Regions from separate parts of the Aureimonas sp. AU20 genome, predicted to be linked through region 2. Evidence: riboswitches for the same ligand, from Rfam matches in the RefSeq annotation. Region 2 holds a riboswitch; the other holds the start of a gene.
The links. Region 2 has a riboswitch for S-adenosylmethionine ahead of M673_RS15525 (O-succinylhomoserine sulfhydrylase). Riboswitches for the same ligand answer to the same signal wherever they lie in the genome.
Positions count from the first base shown of each region.

Region 1: it holds a riboswitch for S-adenosylmethionine, as region 2 does, so the genes downstream of both, M673_RS17705 (homoserine O-succinyltransferase) here and M673_RS15525 (O-succinylhomoserine sulfhydrylase) in region 2, are expected to answer to the same signal.

Region 1 covers NZ_CP006368.1:160,143-170,481, forward strand. Annotated here, with positions in the region: gene adh (aldehyde dehydrogenase) at 1-580, opposite strand, end outside; gene M673_RS17700 (sigma-54-dependent Fis family transcriptional regulator) at 772-1,845, shown strand; SAM-I-IV-variant riboswitch at 2,052-2,159, shown strand; gene M673_RS17705 (homoserine O-succinyltransferase) at 2,198-3,109, shown strand; gene M673_RS17710 (YceI family protein) at 3,344-3,910, shown strand; gene M673_RS17715 (COG4315 family predicted lipoprotein) at 4,033-4,425, shown strand; gene M673_RS17720 (sigma-70 family RNA polymerase sigma factor) at 4,432-4,938, shown strand; gene M673_RS17725 (anti-sigma factor family protein) at 4,944-5,705, shown strand; gene M673_RS17730 (cytochrome b) at 5,719-6,282, shown strand; gene M673_RS24705 (hypothetical protein) at 6,944-7,903, shown strand; gene M673_RS17740 (EAL domain-containing protein) at 8,072-8,767, shown strand; gene M673_RS17745 (Rrf2 family transcriptional regulator) at 9,130-9,597, shown strand; gene M673_RS17750 (NAD(P)/FAD-dependent oxidoreductase) at 9,587-10,339, shown strand, end outside.
Region 2 covers NZ_CP006367.1:3,403,253-3,413,591, reverse strand. Annotated here, with positions in the region: gene phoB (phosphate regulon transcriptional regulator PhoB) at 1-688, shown strand, start outside; gene M673_RS15555 (DUF3297 family protein) at 771-1,028, opposite strand; gene M673_RS25160 (GcrA family cell cycle regulator) at 1,324-2,067, opposite strand; gene M673_RS15545 (aspartate aminotransferase family protein) at 2,449-3,657, shown strand; gene argF (ornithine carbamoyltransferase) at 3,654-4,610, shown strand; gene M673_RS15535 (Hsp33 family molecular chaperone) at 4,603-5,667, shown strand; gene apaG (Co2+/Mg2+ efflux protein ApaG) at 5,683-6,075, opposite strand; gene M673_RS15525 (O-succinylhomoserine sulfhydrylase) at 6,203-7,423, opposite strand; SAM riboswitch at 7,453-7,530, opposite strand; gene M673_RS15520 (2'-deoxycytidine 5'-triphosphate deaminase) at 7,656-8,738, shown strand; gene M673_RS15515 (DUF2726 domain-containing protein) at 8,758-9,435, shown strand; tRNA gene M673_RS15510 (tRNA-Gly) at 9,510-9,584, shown strand; tRNA gene M673_RS15505 (tRNA-Gly) at 9,793-9,867, shown strand; gene M673_RS15500 (peptidoglycan D,D-transpeptidase FtsI family protein) at 10,095-10,339, opposite strand, start outside.

The DNA.
Region 1 (10,339 bases), on a different replicon from region 2:
GCGGCGTCTGCTCGGCGGGTTTCAGCACCACGCAATTGCCGGCGGCGAGCGCGGGCGCCAGCTTCCAGACGGCCATCAGAAGCGGGAAGTTCCAGGGAATGATTTGGCCGACCACACCCAGCGGCTCGTGGAAATGGTAGGCGACCGTGTCGTAGTCGATCTCCGACAGGCTGCCTTCCTGCGCGCGCAGGCAGCCGGCGAAATAGCGGAAATGGTCGATCGCCAGGGGAAGATCGGCGGCGCGCGTTTCGCGGATCGGCTTGCCGTTGTCCCAGGTCTCGGCCGTGGCGAGCTGGTCGAGATTTTCCTCCATCCGGTCGGCGATGCGCAGAAGCGCGAGCGCGCGCTCAGCGGGGCTGGTTCGGCCCCAGCTCTCGGCGGCGGCATGGGCGGCGTCGAGCGCGCGCTCCACATCCTCGGCCCCGCTGCGGGCGACTTCGCACAGAATCCGCCCGTCGATGGGGGAGTGGTTCTGGAAGGTGCGCCCGTCTGCGGCGTCCGTCCAGCGGCCGCCGACGAAATTGCCGTAGCGCGGCTTGAACGGGGCCGAGCGGGTGGTGATCGGTAGCTGGATCGTCATGGAACCTCCTCATTCCTCGCGATGAGCAAGAGAAGGTTCCGCCCCATCGGGCGGGCGCGCAAGCAACGGATGGACCGCGCGCCTCGGATGTGGTGAAATTTCAAGGCCATCGTTCAAGCATTCGATGCAGCGTGCGACAGTAAAAGGCACCGGTGTCGCAAAATGCGACAGTGGGACGAAGCGGAGCGATCATGGAACAGAGCGATATGACCTCGGCACGGCACGCCTTCTTCCAGGAAGGACAGTTGCCGAGTGCTGCGGTGCGACATTCTGTACTGCGGTCTTGGTTGCGGTGCAGCGATCTTGGCCTTGCCGAAGCACGCGCGCCCACTCTCCAGCCGCTGACGGCGTCCGAACTTCGCCTGCTGCACCAACGTCACGACGCTCTGCGACGCCTCTGCCGGCCCGAACTGGAAATGATCGCGGGCGAAGCGCGGGACACGGGCAGCGTCGCGATCCTGACGGACAGCGAGGGCATGATCCTCGACACGATCGGCGACGCCGGCTTCGCCTCACGCGCGGCCGAACTGGCGCTGCGCCCCGGCGTTTCGTGGAAGGAGGCCAGCACCGGCACCAACGCCATCGGCACGGCCCTGGCCGAGCGGCGCGCCATCGCCGTCAACGGTTCCGAGCACTTCTTCTCCGATCACCGCGTGCTCAGCTGCGCCGCGACGCCCATCACCGATCCGCGCGGCGCCCTTATCGGCGCGCTCGATCTGACGGGATCGTCCAGCCGTGGGCACGGCCATGCGCTCGGGCTGATCAGGCTGGCGGTCGACCAGATCGAGCATCGCCTGTTTCGCCGCTATTTCGAGGACTGCCGCCTTCTGCGCTACCACAGCGACCCGGCCATGCTCGGAACCAGCCGGGAGGGCATTCTCGTTTTCCGCGAAGACCGGTTGGTCGCGGGCAACCGGCGCGGCTTGTCGCTGGCCGGCCTTTCGTGGGACGCGCTGGACGAGGTGCTGTTCGAAACGATCCTTTCCGTCGAGGAGCCGCGACGGGGCGGGCTTCTCCTGCGCCTGTCCTCCGGCGCCTACGCCGTGGGCCATTGGGATGCGGACCATGCCTTGCCGCGCGGCGGCGATCTCGGCCTCGGTGCCAGCCCGGCGGGCGAGGGGGCCGCGACGACGCTGGAGGAGCGCGAGGTCGAGGCGATCGCGGCCGCGCTCGCCGCCGCAGACGGCAATATCAGCAAGGCCGCCCGCCATCTCGGCATCCACCGCAGCACGATCCACCGCTACCGCAAACAGGGCCTGATCTGACCAGAGAGCGAAGGCTCGCATCGGCTCGATCTATTCGAAAGCCTGCGGTTCGGCCATCCGGCGCTCACTGATCTCGGTTCGACGAGGAGTTGGGAGCCCGGCATCCTCGTGACGCAAAGCCGCCATCCGACGCAGACGTGGTGAAGCGGCCGTACCGTCTCCCCGATAGCGGACATTGCCGGACCCGGAATTCCGCGATAAGCATCGCTCCGCATCAAGAGTTGGGGCGACGCCCGACGCCAACCTGCCGATCCGGGCAAGGTGGCACTCCCGCAAGGGAGGATGTGGCCGATCCGGCAATCCCACGGACCTCAGCCACTCCAGTCGTCCCCCGAAGAGAGGACGACGACGCGTGCCGATCAAAATTCCCGACCATCTTCCTGCCCGCCGGACTTTGGAGGCGGAAGGCGTCGCGGTGATGGGCGAGACCGACGCGGTGCGGCAGGACATCCGCCCCTTGCGGATCGGTCTCCTCAATCTCATGCCCGACAAGATCGGCACGGAAACGCAGATCGCCCGGCTCCTTGGCGCGACGCCGCTGCAGATTGAGCTGACGCTCGTTCGCATCAGCGACCACGTCGCGCGCCACACCTCGGCGGACCACCTGTCGGCCTTCTACAAACCTTGGAGCGAGGCACGGGCCGAGCGCTTCGACGGCTTCGTCATCACCGGGGCGCCGGTGGAGCATCTGCCGTTCGGCGAGGTGCGCTATTGGCCCGAGCTGCGCCAGATCCTCGACTGGACGCAGACCCATGTCCACGCGACACTGACCATCTGCTGGGCGGCGCAGGCGGCGCTGCAGCATCTCCACGGCATACCCAAGCACCCGCTCGCCGCCAAGGCCTTCGGCGTGTTCGCGCAAGCCAACCTCGCGCCCGCCTCGCCCTGGCTGCGCGGCTTTCCCGATCGGTTCGACGTGCCCGTCTCGCGCTGGACCGAGGTGCGGGAGGCGGATTTTCCGGCGGAGGGCGGCCTGGTCACCCTGGCCCGCGCTCCTGAGACGGGCCCCTGCCTCGTCAGCGATCCCCGCCACCGGATGCTGCACATGTTCAATCATCTCGAATACGAGACCGACACGCTTGCCAAGGAGTACCATCGGGACGGCGCGGGTCCTTTGCCGGTGGGCTACTTCCCGAAGGACGATCCCGCTGGCGCGCCCGAGAACCGCTGGCGGGGCCACGCGCATCTTCTGTTCGGGAACTGGATCAACGAGATCTATCAGACGACGCCGTTCGACATCGGCTTCATCGGTGCGTCGTCCTGATTTCCCGTAGGACATAAGACTTGTCGGTTTCGCCTGGCGACCGGTGAGGGCAGTCACGGACATCACCACGCGGCAGGATCAAGCCGTTGATGGGATCGAACTCGGCCAGCGTCCGCATCCCGGCTCGCGAAGCGGCAGGGTGCGTCAGGGGCGCACGCGGCGGGATGATTTCCGCCTCGCCGGTGTTGTCCCCGATGCCGGTCGAATGAACGACCGCCGACACGGGAGTTGTTCATGCTGCGCACCCTATCGCGCTTTTCGCTGATCGTTCTGGCAACGTTCGCTTCGTCCGGTGCCGGGGCGGCCGTTGCCGACGGCGGGAGCTACCGGATCGCGCCCACGTCCTCCATCGGCTTTCATGTCGGCCAGGTCGGAGGCGGCGGGATCGATGGCACCATCAAGGAGGTCTCGGGACAGTTCCGGCTCGATCCGTCCGATCCCGCCCGCGCCAGCGTCTCGATCGATCTGAAGGCCGCCAGCGTCGCCACGGGACAGCCGCGCATCGATGCGTTTCTACAGTCCGAGGCCGTGTTCGACGCCGACGCGCATCCCGACATCACCTTCCGCTCGACCCGCGTGGTTCAGACCGGGCCACGGACGGCCCGCATCGAGGGGACCCTGACCGCCCACGGTGTCAGCCGGCCTGAGACGTTTCAGGCCGAGCTGACGAATCAGGAGAAGGGCCGCTTCGTCTTCCATGTCGTGGGCGACATCTACCGCACGCCCTATGGCATGGGGGTGGGAACGCCGATCTACTCGAATGTCGTGAACTTCGACATGCGGCTCGAAGGCCAGCGCTGACCTTTTCGGAACTTTTCGAAAAAAGCGGGGAAGAGAGGGATGAAAGCGACGCGGCAGGTGTTTTCAGCCGCTGTGGGTTTCCGCTCGGAACGCCCCACCATCGACCAAACAGGAGGATGACCATGCTTTCCCGTTCGCTACTCGTCGCAGGCCTGATGACACTGGCTGCCGGGCCGCTTGCCCATGCCGAGGACTATGCCGGCGGCGCGGTGAAGGAAATGAAGTCCGAGAAGGGCGAGATTCTGACCGACGCCAAGTCGATGACGCTCTATACGTTCGACAAGGATTCGGGCGGCGTGTCGGCCTGTTACGACGACTGCGCCCGCAAATGGCCGCCGCTTCTGGCGTCCAGCGACGCGAAGGCGGACGGAGAGTTGACGCTGGTCGAGCGCAAGGACGGCACCCGGCAATGGGCGCACGAGGGCGAGCCGCTCTATCTCTGGATGAACGACAAGAAGCCGGGCGACATGACCGGCGACGGCGTCGGCGGCGTCTGGCACGTCGCCAAGGACTGATCCGACATGGCAGACCCCCTGGACGAGATCGCAGATGCGGTTCCCGCGCTCCGGCGTTATGCCCGCGCCTTGACGCACGACCGCAGCCAAGCCGACGATCTCGTTCAGGACTGCCTGGAGCGGGCGGTGCGCAAGATCGACCTCTGGAAACCCGGCGGGTCGATCCGCGCATGGCTCTTTCGCATTCTCCTCAACATCTTCCGCAACGATCTGCGCGGTCGCCGGCGTCGCCCGGCGACCGTGTCGTTCGACGCCTTGACGCAAGAGCTTTCCACCCCGGAAACGCAGTTCGGCCGTCTGGCGCTCGCCGAGCTGGCGCGGGCGATCGAGGCCTTGCCCGCCGACCAGCGCGAGGCCTTGCTTCTCGTGACGGTGGAAGGATTTCCCTATGCCGAGGCGGCGGCGATCCTCGACATCCCGATCGGAACCTTGATGTCTCGCCTCGGCCGGGCGCGCGCGGCGATCCGACAGGCCACCCAGGAAGACGGGCCGAAGCTGAGAGCGGTGAAATGACCAGGGTGAACAGTCCCATCACGTCCGACGACCTCCAGGCCCTCGTCGATGGCGAACTCGACGCCGAACGGAGCCGAGCCGTCGAGGCCTATCTGGCCGAGACGCCGGAGGCCGCCGGGATCGTTTCCGACTGGCGCCGACAGGCCGACATGCTGAAGGCGCTCTATGGCGGGCCATCGCGCGAGGAAACGCCCGCGCGCCTCGATCCGTACCGCCTTGCGCGCCAACGCCGCAGCGTCGCCCCGGCCTGGCGCAATGTCGCCGCGGCCGTCGGGTTTCTCTGCCTCGGCACGGGGCTTGGTTGGGGCGGGGCCAGCGCCCTGTCCTCTCGCGAACCGGCCTTGGACTCGATGGTGACCATGGCGGTGGAGGCGCACCATCTTTATTCCGACGATCGGGTGCGCCCCGTCGAGCTTGACGCCAGCCAGAGCCCTGTTCTGCAAAAATGGCTGTCGCGCCGTCTCGATCGAACCATCAACCTGCCGGACCTTCGAAGCTTCGAACTGCAGTTCGTGGGCGGACGCCTCCTGCCGAACGGCGACGGCCCCGCCGCGCAGCTTATGTACGAAGACGCCACGGGCCGCCGCGTCACGCTCTATGTCGCGCCCAATGCCGGCGAGGAAGAGACCTCGTTTCTCCATGCCAATCTCGACCGGCTCGAAGCGGTCTTCTGGAACGACGAGACCATTCGCTGCGCCGTGGTCGGGGATCTCCCGCTCCAGCGCCTCCAGACCATCGCCAAGGCGGCCTATCGGCAGTTGATCTGAGGAGGGGAACGAGATGCGGTTTGAGCGATCGAACACCTATGGGCCGATGGCGATCCTTCTCCATTGGTCCGTGGCCCTCCTGTTCCTGATTCAGATCCCGCTCGGCTTCGCCATGACGATGCTCGACCGAAAGCCGGCGCTCCAGTTCGCCCTGTTTCAGTGGCACAAGTCGCTGGGTTTCCTGACGCTGGCGCTGGCGTCGGCCCGCCTCGTCTGGTCGCTGGCGCATCGGGCCCATGCCGCGCCCGAGGGCGTGACGCGTCTCGAATGGCGGGCGGCGCGCACTGTCCAGTTCGCTCTTCTGGCCGCGACGCTCCTCATCCCGCTGACGGGCTGGGCGGTGGCCTCGTCCTCGCCATTGCGCATTCCCAGCTACGTCTTCGATCTGTTCGTGGTTCCCGGCCTGCCCATCGCGGTGTCGGACGCGGCGGAGACCTTCTGGTCCTCGCTGCACGGCTGGCTGGCCTATGGCACCGCCCTCCTGATCCTGCTCCATGGCGGAGCGGCGCTGTTCCATCATCTCTATCGAAGGGACTCTGTCCTGCGGAACATGCTGCCTTTCCTGGCCGATCGCTGAACCCGCCGAGCGTTCGGAATGCGTCGGCCGAGAGCTATAGTTTTCAGTTCGAGATAGGCCTCGATGCCGTAACGGGAGCCCTCGCGGCCGTTTCGCCGAACGCGACCGTGCCGCCGAGCGGGCGCAAGCGCTTGACGCACCCGGCATCATCCCAGACTTCGGCGGTGAGGAGCTTACCGTGACGCCGGTGTAGGCCCGAAGCCTTCAAACGAATGTTCGGTTCTGGACGCCACATCACCATAGGCTAGGCCTAAGCTGGGATGAAAGCTTGGGCAACCGAAGTCCGCCTACGGGAAAGCATTCCGACGATGGAAGCGGTCGGAAGAGTGGAAGCGATCCGTTCGGTTTCGTTGGGAAAGCCGGACGTTCACCCCGCTGGTCGGCGTGTGGCGAACGTCGCCTCCACGCGCCGATGTGGATGCTCAAGGGCCTTCTCCAGAGTGAATTCCCGCGTCAACTCTCGGTTAAAGTTGAAGCGGGGCAATCGTGGCATTTATAACCTGAAGCTATTGCAATGCACTCGAACAAGTCTGCTGCACGCTGTAACTTTTTCGAAAGCATATATCTCTTATCATTTTAAGGCACTGAAACTTCGGGCTCTTTTGACCGTCTCTTCTGCGCAGGTTCACTGCGATCGCCATTCGGGCCAGGGAGACGTTTCATGAATAGAGTTCAGATTTTCGCTTCCACCATGCTTTTGGGTTGTGCCGTCACGATCGCGGGACCCTCCGCCGTTTACGCTCAGTCGCTCGGCGGCGGCCTCGGGGGAGGGGTCGGTGCCTCGGTCGGAGGTGCCGGTGGCGTTTCTGCCGGCCTTGGCGGCGGGCTCGGCAATGGCGGGCTCGGCGGCGGCATCGGAGCGTCCGTCGGCGGCGCGAACGGCGTGGGTGCCGGGCTTGGTGGGTCGCTGGGCGGCGGGTCGGGCGTCAACGCCGGAGGGGGTGCGTCCGTCGGCGGCTCCAATGGCGTCGGCGCAGGCGTCGGTGCCTCGATTGGCGGGTCAAGCGGCGGGTCGGGTGGCGTCAATGCCGGCGCAGGCGCTTCGATCGGCGGCGGCAGCGGCGTCAATGCCGGCGTTGGTGCGTCGGTGGGTGGTTCCAGTGGCGTCAATGCCGGGGCCGGCGCCTCGCTCGGGGGCTCCAACGGCGTCGGCGCGGGCCTCGGCGCTTCGCTCGGCGGGGGCCAGGGCGTCAATGCCGGGGCCGGCGCATCGGTCGGCGGCTCCAACGGCATCGGGGTCGGCCTGGGCGCCTCGCTCGGCGGATCGCGCGGCAATGGGATTGGCGGGTCGCGCCCAGGCACCGGAGGCTCGCTTCCCGGCCGCGCCGACGGGCCCTCGGGCGGCTTTCAACCCGGCAATCCCGGCGTTCCCGTGATCGGCGCGCGGCCGAACGGCCCGGGCGTCGCGACCACCGCTCCCGGCATGGTGGGCCGTCCGCGTGGAGTGATCCCCATCACGCCCGGGATGAACCGCCGGGTCGCGACCGTCGCCACCGCCTTCAACCAGATGAGCCGCAGCGATCGGCGTCAGATGCAGCGGCAGTGCGGCAGCATCCTGGCGGACCCCAATGCCAACGATTGGGGCCTCGTGCAACTCTGCAAGATCCTGCGCGGCTCCTGAACAGACGAGCGGGTGCCGATCCATCGGGATCGGCACCCGCCCATTTCGGCCGATCGGGCCGCCAATCGCAACGCCCGCTGCCCCCGCCATCCGAGCCCTCCCATCCTGTGGAGTGAAATGATGCAGTGCCTGGTCCAGGCTTCCGCCCCGCGAGAGGCTCCCAATGCGATGCAGCGCCTCAAGCGGGGGCGCATCCGGCAGATCATCGCCTATCATGCGTATCGCACGACCTATCAGCCGCTCCTGCGCCTGTCCGACGACCGGATCGAGGGCCGCGAATGCCTGACGCGCTTCGAGCTCGAACCCTATCGCTCGCCGGATCAATGGTTTCAGGATGCGAGCGAGGTCGGCCTGGGCCTGGACCTCGAATTCGAGACCATGGCGGCGGGGCTGAAAGGGCTCGCCGTCATGCCACCTTGCGACTACCTCGCCCTCAACATCTCGCCCGAAGCGCTCCGTGATCCTCGGCTTTCCGCGCTTCTGGCCAGGGTGGACCTGCGCCGGATCGTGCTGGAGCTCACGGAGCACGCGCCGGTCAGCGACTACGGTCCGATCCTGCGGGTGCTTGCGCCGCTGCGCAGCCGGGGCCTGCGCGTCGCAGTCGACGATGTCGGCGCCGGCTACGCCAATCTGCGGCATATCCTGTGCCTGAGGCCCGACATGATCAAACTCGACATCAGCCTCACCCGCGACATCCAGCATTGCCCAGCCCAGATCGCGCTTCTCGCCGGCCTCGTTCCCTTCGGAAAGGCGATCGGCGCCCGCATCGTGGCCGAAGGCGTCGAGACCGTGCCGCAGCTTCGCCAACTGCGCGGCCTCGGCGTGGACGTGGCACAAGGCTATCTCCTCGGACGCCCCATTTGACAGCATGTGCTTTGCACAGGAGGTGCAACTTGGAGCTCAGGCGCCTTTCGTGCGCTCGATGGTTCGGGGGGACGGAATTGACCCGGTGATCCATTCCACCGGAGAACGGAGAACATCCCCCTTCGAGACGGCTGGCCATACAGGCCAGATTAATGCTTCCGCCTGTCGTGACCTAGACGGCGGGACGGCGGACCTTGGTATGGTCGTCGATCCTGATGGGCGTGAGGGAGAGGCGCGTCCGAACGAAGACATGTGGTCAAGTCCGGCGCGCGGGCTCGCCCGAACCTCATAAGGCATCGCGCGGTCCGCACAGGGTCGACCGCATCTTGACAGGTCGCGCTTTACGCAACAAATGATGTTGCATGAAACGAGACAGCCGATTGTCGGGCGTTCTGCACGTCCTCCTCCACATGGCCGAGACCGATGGTCCGGTCACGTCCGAGCATCTTTCCAAGGCGATGCAGACGAATCCCGTCGTCATCCGCCGGATCATGGCGGGCCTTCGCGACCAGGGCCTCGTGCGCTCCGGCAAGGGGCACGGTGGCGGCTGGACCATCGCCAAGGATCTGGCGACCGTGACGCTGCGCGATGTCTACGACGCCCTCGGCTCGCCCGGCATCTTCGCCATGGGCAACCGGACCGAGGCGCCGGGCTGCCTCGTCGAAGAGGCCGTCAACGCGGCGCTCGACGACACGTTCACGCGCGCCGAAGCGCTGCTTCTGGAGCGGTTCGGCGAGGTGACGCTGGGCATGCTCCATGCCGATTTTCACGCGCGGATGAAGCGCCGAGCCAGCCATTGCGAATTCAAGGACGAACCTCATGCGGCATGACGCGATCATCATCGGTGGCAGCTTCGCCGGCCTGTCCGCCGCCACCTACATCGCCCGCGCCCGCCGTCGCGTGGCGGTGATCGACGCGAGAGCGCCGCGCAACCGCTTTGCGGCGCATTCCCATGGCTTCCTCGCGCAGGACGGATCGGAGCCGCGGGCCATCCTCGCCACGGCCCGCACGCAGCTTGCCGCCTATGCCGAGGTCTCGCTGGTCGAGGCGACTGCCATCGACGCCAGTCCGATCGAGGGCGGCTTCGCGGTGACGCTCGGTGACGGACGGGTCCTGGAGGCGTCGAAGCTGGTGCTCGCCTTCGGTGTCGCCGACACATTGCCGACGCTTCCGGGCCTCGCCGAGCGCTGGGGGCGCACGGTGCTCCATTGTCCCTATTGCCACGGCTACGAGTTCGCCGGGCGGCGTCTCGGCGTCCTCCAAACCGCCTCCCATTCGGCCCATCAGGCGATGCTCATTTCCGAATGGGGCCCGACCACCCTCTTTCTCGACGGTGGGGACATGCCGGACCCGGACACGCGCGACGCGCTGGCACAACGCGGCGTCGCGATCGAACCGCGCTCCGTGGCCCGGCTCCAAGGCGAACTTGGTGCGCCGCTCGACATCGTCTTCGAGGACGGCGGGCATGACTCGGTCGCAGCGCTCTTCATCGCCGCCCCCTGGCGGCTGAGCAGCGACCTTGCCGAGCGGCTGGGCTGCGCCGTCGAGAACGGCCCGCTGGGGCCCGTCATT
Region 2 (10,339 bases):
CGTCCTCCTTCGCTACAATCTTGAGGCCGAGGGTTACGACGTCGACGTGATCGCGCGTGGCGACGAGGCCGACCTGCGGCTGAAAGAGGGCGTGCCCGACCTTCTTCTGCTGGACTGGATGCTGCCCGGCCTGTCCGGCGTCGAGCTTTGCCGGCGCCTGCGCACGCGGCCCGAGACCGAACGCCTGCCGATCATCATGCTGACGGCGCGCGGCGAGGAAAGCGAGCGGGTGCGCGGCCTTTCGGTCGGGGCGGACGACTATGTCGTGAAGCCCTTCTCGACTCCCGAGCTCATGGCCCGCGTGCGCGCCATGCTGCGTCGGGTGAAGCCCGAGCGCATCTCCAGCCAGCTCGTGGCGGGCGATCTCGACCTCGACCGCGAGACGCATCGCGTGCGCCGCGCCGGCCGCGAGGTCAAGCTCGGACCCACCGAGTTCCGCCTCCTGGAGTTCCTCATGCAGTCGCCCGGCCGCGTCTTCTCGCGCGAGCAACTGTTGGACGGCGTCTGGGGTCGCGACATCTATGTCGACGAGCGCACCGTGGACGTCCATGTCGGGCGTCTGCGCAAGGCCATCAACCGGGGCCGCCAGCGCGACCCGATCCGCACCGTGCGCGGGGCGGGCTATTCGCTGGACGAGAACTTCACCGCCGCCGCGCGGCCCGTGCAGCAACGGGCCGAGGCGAGCTGAGGCTCAGCCGTCCTTCCAAAACGAAAACGCCGCGAGAGCCAAACGGCTGCTCGCGGCGTTTTCGTTTGGCGGACGAGGGCGATCAGCCCTCGGCGCTCTCGTCCTTCAGATAGGGCTCGACCGTGCCCTTCAGCTTCATCAAGAGCGGCTTGCCCTGGCGGTCCTTGGCCTTGCCGGCGGCCACGCGCACCCAGCCTTCGCTGACGCAATATTCCTCGACATTGGTCTTCTCGTTACCGTTGAAGCGGATGCCGATGCCGCGCGCCAGCAGCGCCTCGTCATGGAACGGGCTGTCCGGGTCGATCGCCAGACGGTCGGGAAGGGCGGGGGTATCGGTCATGTCATAGCCTTTTCGAAAGGGGCCTCGCGCGCCGGCCGGACCGGCGCCCAGATCAGAAAGCGTCTTCCGCTCGCATGGCCTGCCTCATAACGCAGGACAGGCGCGAGCGGGAGACGCTTTCTGGCAGGAAGGCCGGGGGAGCGGCCGGCGCAAAGAAAAGCCCGGCGCGAAGGCCGGGCTCTAAACCGCGATGGATGGAAAGCGCCTGAAGCATTCCGGCTTGCCGGAACGCTGCAAGGTCCACGATTTCGTCTCATGTCTCGGAAAAGCGTTTCCGCCTTGCCGGGGAACGCCCTTAGCGAACGCGGCGGCGCTCCGACATCGGCTGGAAGGCGATGCGCGCGTGGTGCTTGCAATAGGGCGAGGAGTCCTGGGAATGGTTTCCGCAGAAGCGGAAGTCCGGGCTCAGCGGGTCGCCCAGCGGCCATTTGCAGGTGCGGTCGGAAAGCTGCACCAGCGTCAGGTTGCGCGACATGGGCACGACCTCGCCGCCTTCGGAATGACCGAACGGCTGGGCCTCCTCGAAGGCGCCGGCGTCCGGGTCCATCTTAAGGGCCGTGGCGCCCACCGAATGGATCATCGGCTGGCGGAGCGGCATGGGCGCGCGCGGCGGGGCGGAAGTGGGCATGGAGGGCGTCAGGATGCGCGGCGCGGCGCTCGGCGTCGGCATGGGGGCCGAGGTGGGCGTTGCCACCGGAGCCGCGACGGGCGCAGGCGCGAACTCGCGGCGCGGGGCGGGCGGCTCCACCGCCGCGATCGACGGCGCGGCCACCGGCTCCGGCACGGGCGCGGCGGCGACCGGCACGGGCTGGGGCGCGGGCTCGAAGGCTGGCGCGACGCGCATCGGCGCCACGGGGGCGGCCTCGGCGGGGCTCTCGTCCGCGCCGCCCTTGGGGCGGTTGTCCAGCTTCAGCCGGTGAACCTTGCCGATCACGGCGTTGCGCGTCACGCCGCCGAGCTCCGCCGCGATCTGGCTGGCGCTTCGACCTTCGCCCCAAAGGCGGGTGAGCAGCTCGATGCGCTCCTCGGTCCAACTCATGAACAGACTCCTCGTACTCTGTCGCTGCGGGAGGGCGGCCGGTGCCGTCATCCATAGCCCCTGTCGACCCCTTGCGGATCGACGGGACTTCCCACACGAAATCTGGTGTCTGAGAGGGTTCTAGAACGCGAGTGCGAAGGGCGGCAAGAGTGGGCGCCGCCGGGCGAATCGTTTCGCCCCCTTTTCAACAGCTTATGGGTGCGGAGCGACGTTTACGGAAGCATAGAGGCTCGCAAAAGGCGAAACTTCGGCTTTCGTTGACAATTCGCGCCCCGGCCATGGTATAGGCAGCGCGTTGCGCGCGGGCTTATTGTGCCTGCCGCTCCGGCCGCCTTCGCGCCGCCGTTCCCTCCATTGTCCATGCCAACGAGAAGTATCGCCATGGCCGAGACCCACGACAATCCGCTGTTTGCCACCTTCGCGCGCGCGGACCTTCGAGTGGAGCGAGGCGAGGGGGTCTGGCTGCACATGTCGGACGGGCGCAAGTTTCTGGACTTCACCGGCGGCATCGCGGTGAACTCGCTCGGCCACGCCCATCCCCATCTCGTGGCGGCGCTCACCGAGCAGGCGGGCAAGCTCTGGCACACGTCCAACCTCTTCCACGTGCCTGGGCAGGAAAAGCTCGCCGGCCGGCTGGTCGAGGCGTCCTTCGCCGATAAGGTGTTCTTCACCAATTCCGGCGCCGAGGCGCTGGAATGCGCCATCAAGACGGCGCGGCGCTACCAGTATGTCTCAGGGCATCCCGAGCGCTTCCGCATCGTGACCTTCGAGGGCGCCTTTCACGGCCGCACGCTGGCCACCATCGCCGCTGGCGGTCAGGCCAAGTATCTCGAAGGCTTCGGCCCGAAGGTCGAGGGCTTCGACCAGGTTCCCTTCGGCGACGTGGCGGCGCTGCGCGCGGCGATCGGCGCCGAGACGGCCGCGATCCTGATCGAGCCGATCCAGGGCGAGGGCGGCATCCGCGCGCCCGACGCCGGCTTCCTGAAGCTGATCCGCGATCTCTGCGACGAGCACGGCCTGCTCCTGATCTTCGACGAGGTGCAGACCGGCGTCGGGCGCACCGGGCGCTTCTTCGCCTATGAGATCACCGGCGTCACGCCTGACATCCTGGCCTCGGCCAAGGGTATCGGCGGCGGCTTCCCGCTCGGCGCGTGCCTTGCCACGGACGAGGCCGCCAAGGGCATGACGCCCGGCACGCACGGCACGACATTCGGCGGCAACCCGCTCGCCATGGCGGTGGGCAATGCCGTCCTAGACGTGGTCCTGGGAGAGGGCTTCCTCGACCAGGTGCGCCACAACGCGCTTCTGTTCAAGCAGAGCCTTGCCTCGCTGGCCGATCGCTATCCCGCCGTGGTCTCGGAAGTTCGCGGCGAGGGGCTCCTGATCGGCCTCAAGGCCGTGGTGCCCAACACGAAGCTGATCGAGGCGCTGCGCGATCATTCGATGCTGGCGGCACCCGCCGGCGACAATGTCGTGCGCTTCCTGCCGCCGCTCACCGTCACCGAGAGTGAAATCCGCGAGGCGATGGAGCGGCTGGAGGCCGCCGTCGCCGACCTGTCCCAGTCCCATCCCGAAAGCAGCGCGGCATGAGCCAAGTTCTCGCCTCCGCGCCGCCGGCCGTTTCGGCCGTCCGGCACTTCATCGATCTGTCCACCATGAAGGGCGGGGATCTGCGCGCCATTCTGGACGACGCGCGGGAGCGCAAGGCGCTCGGCCGCCAGGGCCCGCGCCCGCTCGAAGGGCGCATGCTCGCCATGATCTTCGAGAAGCCCTCGACGCGAACCCGCGTGTCGTTCGACGTCGGCATGCGCCAGCTCGGCGGCGAGACGCTGTTTCTGTCGGGCTCGGAAATGCAGCTCGGCCGGGCCGAGACGATCGCCGACACGGCGCGCGTCCTGTCGCGCTATGTCGACGCGATCATGATCCGCACCACGGATCATTCGCGCCTTCTGGAAATGGCGGAAGCGGCGACCGTGCCCGTCATCAACGCGCTGACCGACGACACGCATCCCTGCCAGATCATGGCCGATCTCCTGACCTTCGAGGAGCATCGCGGCCCGGTGAAGGGCAAGACCTTCGCCTGGACGGGCGACGGCAACAATGTCCTGAACTCCCTGATCGAAGCGGCGGGGCGGTTCGACTTCGCGCTGCGCGTGGCGACGCCCGAAGGCTCCGAGCCCGATCCGCGCTATGTCGAGGCGGCGCGCGCTGCGGGCACGCGTCTGCACCTCACGCATGACGCCCTGGAAGCCGTGTCGGGCGCCGACTGCGTCGTCACCGACACCTGGGTGTCGATGGGCCGCGAGGATCAGGCGCGCGGGCACAATGTCTTCATGCCCTATCAGGTGAACGAGCGGCTGATGGCACATGCCGATCCGCAGGCCCTCTTCATGCACTGCCTGCCCGCTCATCGCGGCGAGGAGGTGACGGACGAGGTGATCGACGGGCCTCAGTCCGTGGTCTTCGACGAGGCCGAGAACCGACTTCATGCCCAGAAGTCGATCCTTGCCTGGGTGTTCGGGAACGTGGCGACGCATGGCTGAAGATCATCTGGAACTCGGCGAATTCGGTTTCGCCGGCGACGACGCGGTCGTGCCCTATGCGGTCGAGGCGCTGGACGCGCGCGGCCGCGCCGTGCAACTCGGCGCCATGGTGGACCAGATTCTGGCCCGCCACGACTATCCCGCCCCGGTCGCTCAGCTTTTGGCCGAGATGATCGTTCTCACCGTGCTGCTCGGCACCTCGCTGAAGTTCGACGGCAAGTTCATCGCCCAGACCCAGACCGACGGTCCCGTCGATCTCCTGGTGGTGGACTACACCGCGCCCTCCAGCGTGCGCGCCTATGCCCGCTTCGACGCCGAGCGTCTGGCGGAAGCCGTGGCGGCGCATCAGGCCGATCCGCCCTCGCTGCTCGGCTCGGGCATCCTGGCGCTGACCATCGACCAGGGCGCGCACACGCAGCGCTACCAGGGCATCGTGGAGCTGAACGGGGACTCGCTGGAAAGCGTGGCGGAAAACTACTTCCGCCAGTCCGAGCAGATCCCAACCACCATTCGTCTGGCCGTGGCGCGCATCGCGCGCCGCGCCGAGGCGGGCGGGTTCCGGGAAAGCTGGCGCGCCGGCGGCTTGATCGCGCAGTTCCTGCCCTCCTCGCCCGAGCGCATGCGCCTGCGCGATCTGCCGGGCGGCGATGCGCCGGAGGGGACGCAGGAGCCTCAGTTCGACGAGGACGACGCTTGGACCGAGGTTCAGGCGCTTGTCGGCACGATCGAGCCCTCCGAGCTCGCGGACCCCGAGGTCGGCGTCGAGCGGCTGCTCTTCCGCCTGTTCCACGAGCGCGGCGTGCGCGTCTTTCCCGGCGTGCCGGTGCGCGACGACTGCTCCTGCACGCGCGAGAAGATCCGCGGCGTGCTCGAGAACTTCTCGCCCGAGGACATCGCCGAAAGCGTCGAGGACGGGGCGATCAACGTGACCTGCGAATTCTGCGGCGAGGCCTACACGTTCTCGCCGGACGAATTCCATCACGACCACGACCACGATCATGGCCGGGAGAGCGAGCAGGGCCATAGCCACGGTCAGAGCCGCGGCGACAAGCACTGATCGGTTGGCGCCGCGTCAGTTGAGGACGCGCACGCCCTCCGGGGCATCCAGCGAAAAGGCGGGCACTTCGATGTCGAAGGCCCGTCCGTCCGCCGTTTCCATGCGGAACGAGCCGCGCATGATGCCGGACGGCGTGCCCAGCGGGCAGCCCGACGTATAGGTGAAGCTGTCGCCCGGCGAGAGGATCGGCTCCTCGCCCACCACGCCCGGCCCGCGCACTTCCTCCACCTGCCCGCGCCCGTTGGTGATGTGCCAATAGCGCGAGCGCAGCTGCACCGTCTCGCGCGAACCGTTCTCGATCTCGATGCGATAGGCGAAGACCCAGCGTCCGTCTTCGGGGTCGGACTGGTCGGGAAGAAAGCTCGGGCTCACGCAAACCGTGATGTGCCGCGTCGTCGCCTTGTACATGTCTGAACGTTTGCCTGCCGGGTGGCGGGCCGCCGAAGCGGCCCGCGATGGGATTTGTCGAAGCCCTCTCTGCCTTCCGACCAAGGCGAAGCCGAGGCGAAGGGCAGGGAAGGTGCTGCCTGCGTTTTTAGACGGCGGCGAGCGCCCGCTCCAGGTCCTCCACCAGATCGGCGCCGTCCTCGATCCCCGCCGAGAGGCGCAGGAGGCCGGGGCCGATGCCCAGTTCCGCGCGCGCCTCGTCGGTCAGGCTCTTGTGCGTCGTGGTGGCGGGGTGGGTGATGAGGCTCTTGGCATCGCCCAGATTGTTGGACAGCTTGATGATCTGGAGCGCGTTGGAAAATCGGAAGGCCGCCTCCTTGCCGCCCGCCAGCTCCACCGCGATCAGCGTCGAGCCGCCCGTCATCTGCCGCTTCACCAGCTCGGCCTGCGGATGGTCGGCGCGGCCGGGATAGAGCACGCGCGCAACCTTGGGCGATGCGGCGAGAGCATCGGCCATGCGCGCGGCGTTGGCCGTTTGCTGCGCGACGCGCAGCGGCAGGGTCTCGAGGCCCTTCAGCAGCGTCCAGGCGTTGAAGGGCGAGAGCGAGGGGCCGGTGTGGCGGAAGAAGTCCTGGACGTTCTTCTCGATCCACTCGGCCGAGGACAGGATGACGCCGCCCAGGCACCGGCCCTGGCCGTCGATATGTTTGGTGGCGGAATAGACGACGACGTCTGCACCGAGCTCCAGAGGCTTCTGCTGCAGGGGCGTTGCGAAGACGTTGTCGACCACCAGAACCGCGCCCGCCGCATGGGCGATCTCGGCGACGGCCCGGATATCGACCAGTTCCAGCGTGGGGTTGGTCGGGCTTTCCAGGAAGAAGAGCTTGGTCTCGGGTCGCACGGCGGCGCGCCACTGGTCGAGATCGCGCCCGTCCACCAGGGTCGAGGACACGCCGGCGCGGCCGAGCACGGTCTCGATGATGTAGCGGCAGGAGCCGAACAAGGCGCGCGCGGCGACCACATGGTCTCCCGCCTTCACCGCGCATTGCAGCGCGGTCGAGATCGCGGCCATGCCGGAGGCGGTGGCGCGCGCGTCCTCGGCGCCTTCCAGCGCCATCATCCGCTCTTCGAACATGCGCGTCGTCGGGTTGGCGTAGCGGGAATAGACATAGCCCGGCTCTTCGCCCTTGAAGCGCGCCTCGGCGGCCTCGGCGGTGGGGTAGACGAAGCCTTGCGTCAGGAACAGCGCCTCGGACGTCTCGCCGAACCCGGAGCGCATCGTGCCTCCGTGGACCATCTGGGTGGCGGGCCGCAGGCGCGATGTCTCGTCGGGCTTGGACATGAGGATCACTCCGAGGGCCGACTTCATGAAGGGCTACGCCTTCGGAACCGCTCGGGAGAACTCGAGAAACGGCCCTTTAGCGAGTTGTTTAACGTGGCTGCAAGCCGGCCGGCAAAATCACCACGGCAAGACGCATAAGCCGCGACCGGCCACAAATCAATCGCCGCCATGCCGCAGCGGGACGGGATTTTTACCGTGACGCCAAGGTCGGGCGTCGATCCATCTCGATTTTTCCCCGCGACGCCTGTAGGACCCGTGCATGACCGGCGGTATTCTTCCTGATCGAGACATTGCGGCGCTGTTCGAGGCGGGCGGCATCACGGCCGATCGGGTCTTCGACGCCGACCAGATTCAGCCAGCGAGCCTGGACCTTCGGCTCGGCTCCAGGGCCTACCGCGTGCGCGCCAGCTTCCTGCCGGGGCGGGGCGCCTGCGTCGCCGACAAGCTCGCGCGCTTCTCCATGCACGAGATCGACCTGACGGGCGGCGCCGTTCTGGAAACGGGCTGCGTTTATGTCGTGCCGCTGCAGGAGGCCCTGGCGCTGCCGCCCGAGGTTCGCGCGGCGGCCAATCCGAAATCCTCCACGGGCCGGCTCGACATCTTCACCCGCGTGATGGTCGACGGCGCGCAGGAGTTCGACAAGGTGCCGGCCGGCTATCGTGGTCCGCTCTTCATCGAGATCAGCCCGCGCACCTTTCCGATCGTGGTGCGGCCCGGCTCGCGCCTCAGCCAGATCCGCTTTCGCACCGGAGACGCGCAGCTCGGCGAAGCGGAGCTGGCCGCGCTTCACGCCAGCGAACGGCTGACCAGCACGGCGGACGCCAACATTTCGGGTGGCGGCATCGCCCTCTCGATCGATCTCCTGGGCAATGCCGACGGTCTCGTCGGCTATCGCGGCAAGCGCCACACGGGCGTGGTGGACGTGGACAAGCGCGCCGCACAGCCCGTGCTCGACTTCTGGGAGCCGATCCATCGCTCCGGCACGGGCGAACTCGTGCTCGATCCCGACGAGTTCTACATTCTCGTGTCCGAAGAGGCGGTGCATGTCCCCCCCGCCTATGCCGCCGAGATGACGCCGTTCGACCCGCTGGTCGGCGAGTTCCGCGTTCACTACGCCGGCTTTTTCGACCCCGGCTTCGGCCACAGTCTGGCCGGCGGCACGGGCAGCCGCGCGGTGCTGGAAGTGCGCAGCCACGACGTGCCCTTCATTCTGGAGCACGGCCAGATCGTCGGCCGCCTCGTCTACGAGCGCATGGCCTCGCTGCCGAGCCGGCTCTACGGCATCGACCTCAATTCCAACTACCAGGCCCAGGGGCTTAAGCTTTCCAAGCATTTCGTCTGACGCGCAGCGCGAGTGAGACATGGTGGGAAGCGGAATGCAGCCGGCGCTGATCGGGCTTCTGGTCGCTTTCACGATCGCTTTGGCGCTCTTCGCGCGCCGCGCCCGGCGCATCGCGCGCGAGGCGAGGCGCGAGATCGATGCTCTCCGCGTCGAAGAGGCGGCCCGCGAGGAGGAGGCCGAGCGGCGCCGGCAATATTTCGAGGAGAACGACGTCTCGCGCTCCGCGAACCAGCTTCGCTTCATCGCGAGCGCTGAGCTGCGCGCCGTCTGCCCCGTGAATAAGGAAGCCTCGCGCGTTCTCTACGCGCTGGACGAATGGGTGCGCGACCAGCGGCCGGACTGGCGTCTGTCCTTCGAGGTCGCCATGGGCGCCTTCGTGAAGACGGCCTACGACCCTTCCGATCGCCGCCTGCGGGCCGCCTTCAGCTCCTTCAACAGCAAGCGGGTGGATTTCCTGCTGATCGACCGCTTCGGCCAGCCTCGGCTTGTGGTGGAATATCACGGGACCGGCCACGACCTTTCGGAGGATGCGGCGGACCGCATGGCGGTCAAGCGCCTCGTGCTGGAGCGCGTCGGCATTCCGCTGGTAGAAGTGCCGGCCGGTGCCGGCAAGGCGGAGATCCTTCGCCTTCTGACGGACGGCGCGTGCGCCGAGGCGGGGCGCCCAGACGGGGCGGGGCCGCGCTGGCGGAGATAGCGCCGCATGCTCCTTCCTCCCGCCAGCCGGCTCTTGCCAGGAAACCGCCGTTCCGCTACGTGTTGGGCGTGAGCGCGGGCGTAGTTCAGCGGTAGAACGCCAGCTTCCCAAGCTGGATGTCGTGGGTTCGATCCCCATCGCCCGCTCCAATATCTCCCTTCCGATTTTCGATATTCGAACGGGCTTCGGCTCGCGGTTTCGGCTGGCGAGGGAGGACCGAAGACGGGCCAGCCTTGGGCTGCGACGATCGAAAGCCGTCAGCCGCTTTTTCCAATCGAACCCTCTTGCATTCCCCCTCGGGATGGCTCATAAGCCGCCCATCCGCAGCGCCTCACGGGGCGGCGGAGACAAGAGCGGGCGGGCGTAGCTCAGTGGTAGAGCACAACCTTGCCAAGGTTGGGGTCGTGGGTTCGAATCCCATCGCCCGCTCCAGTTTTCTCAAGACATTCAAATTCTCCACGTTCGAGCCGGTGGCTTTGTCGCGTCGAGCTGTTGGCCGTTCGACGGGCGTTGCACATCGCGGCGATGCTCCATGCCTGACGGCGTTGCCACTTTGCGTCGGCGTCTTCGCCTATGATCGTCTGAGTCTTTAACCCAGCACCATTGTCCGGGCCGAACCAGCGGGCGCGCCTCGCGCCCGCCCGCTGGCTGAGAGCCTCTTAAGGCTGATTGATCGCGACCTGCCGCTGTCCGTCGAAGAGGTTCGAGCCCCAGGCGCGGGCGGAGACCATGGCGGGGAAGGGGGAGGCCGGGGGTGTGGCGGTCGGCGCGACGCCCAAAATCGGCAGGATGCGCGCGATGATCTTGCCCGTGGTCGGCACCACGTTCCAGCCCGAGGTGCGGAAGCCGTAGGTCTCGGGCAGGGGCTTGGGCTCGTCCAGAACCGTCATGAAGAGATAGCGCG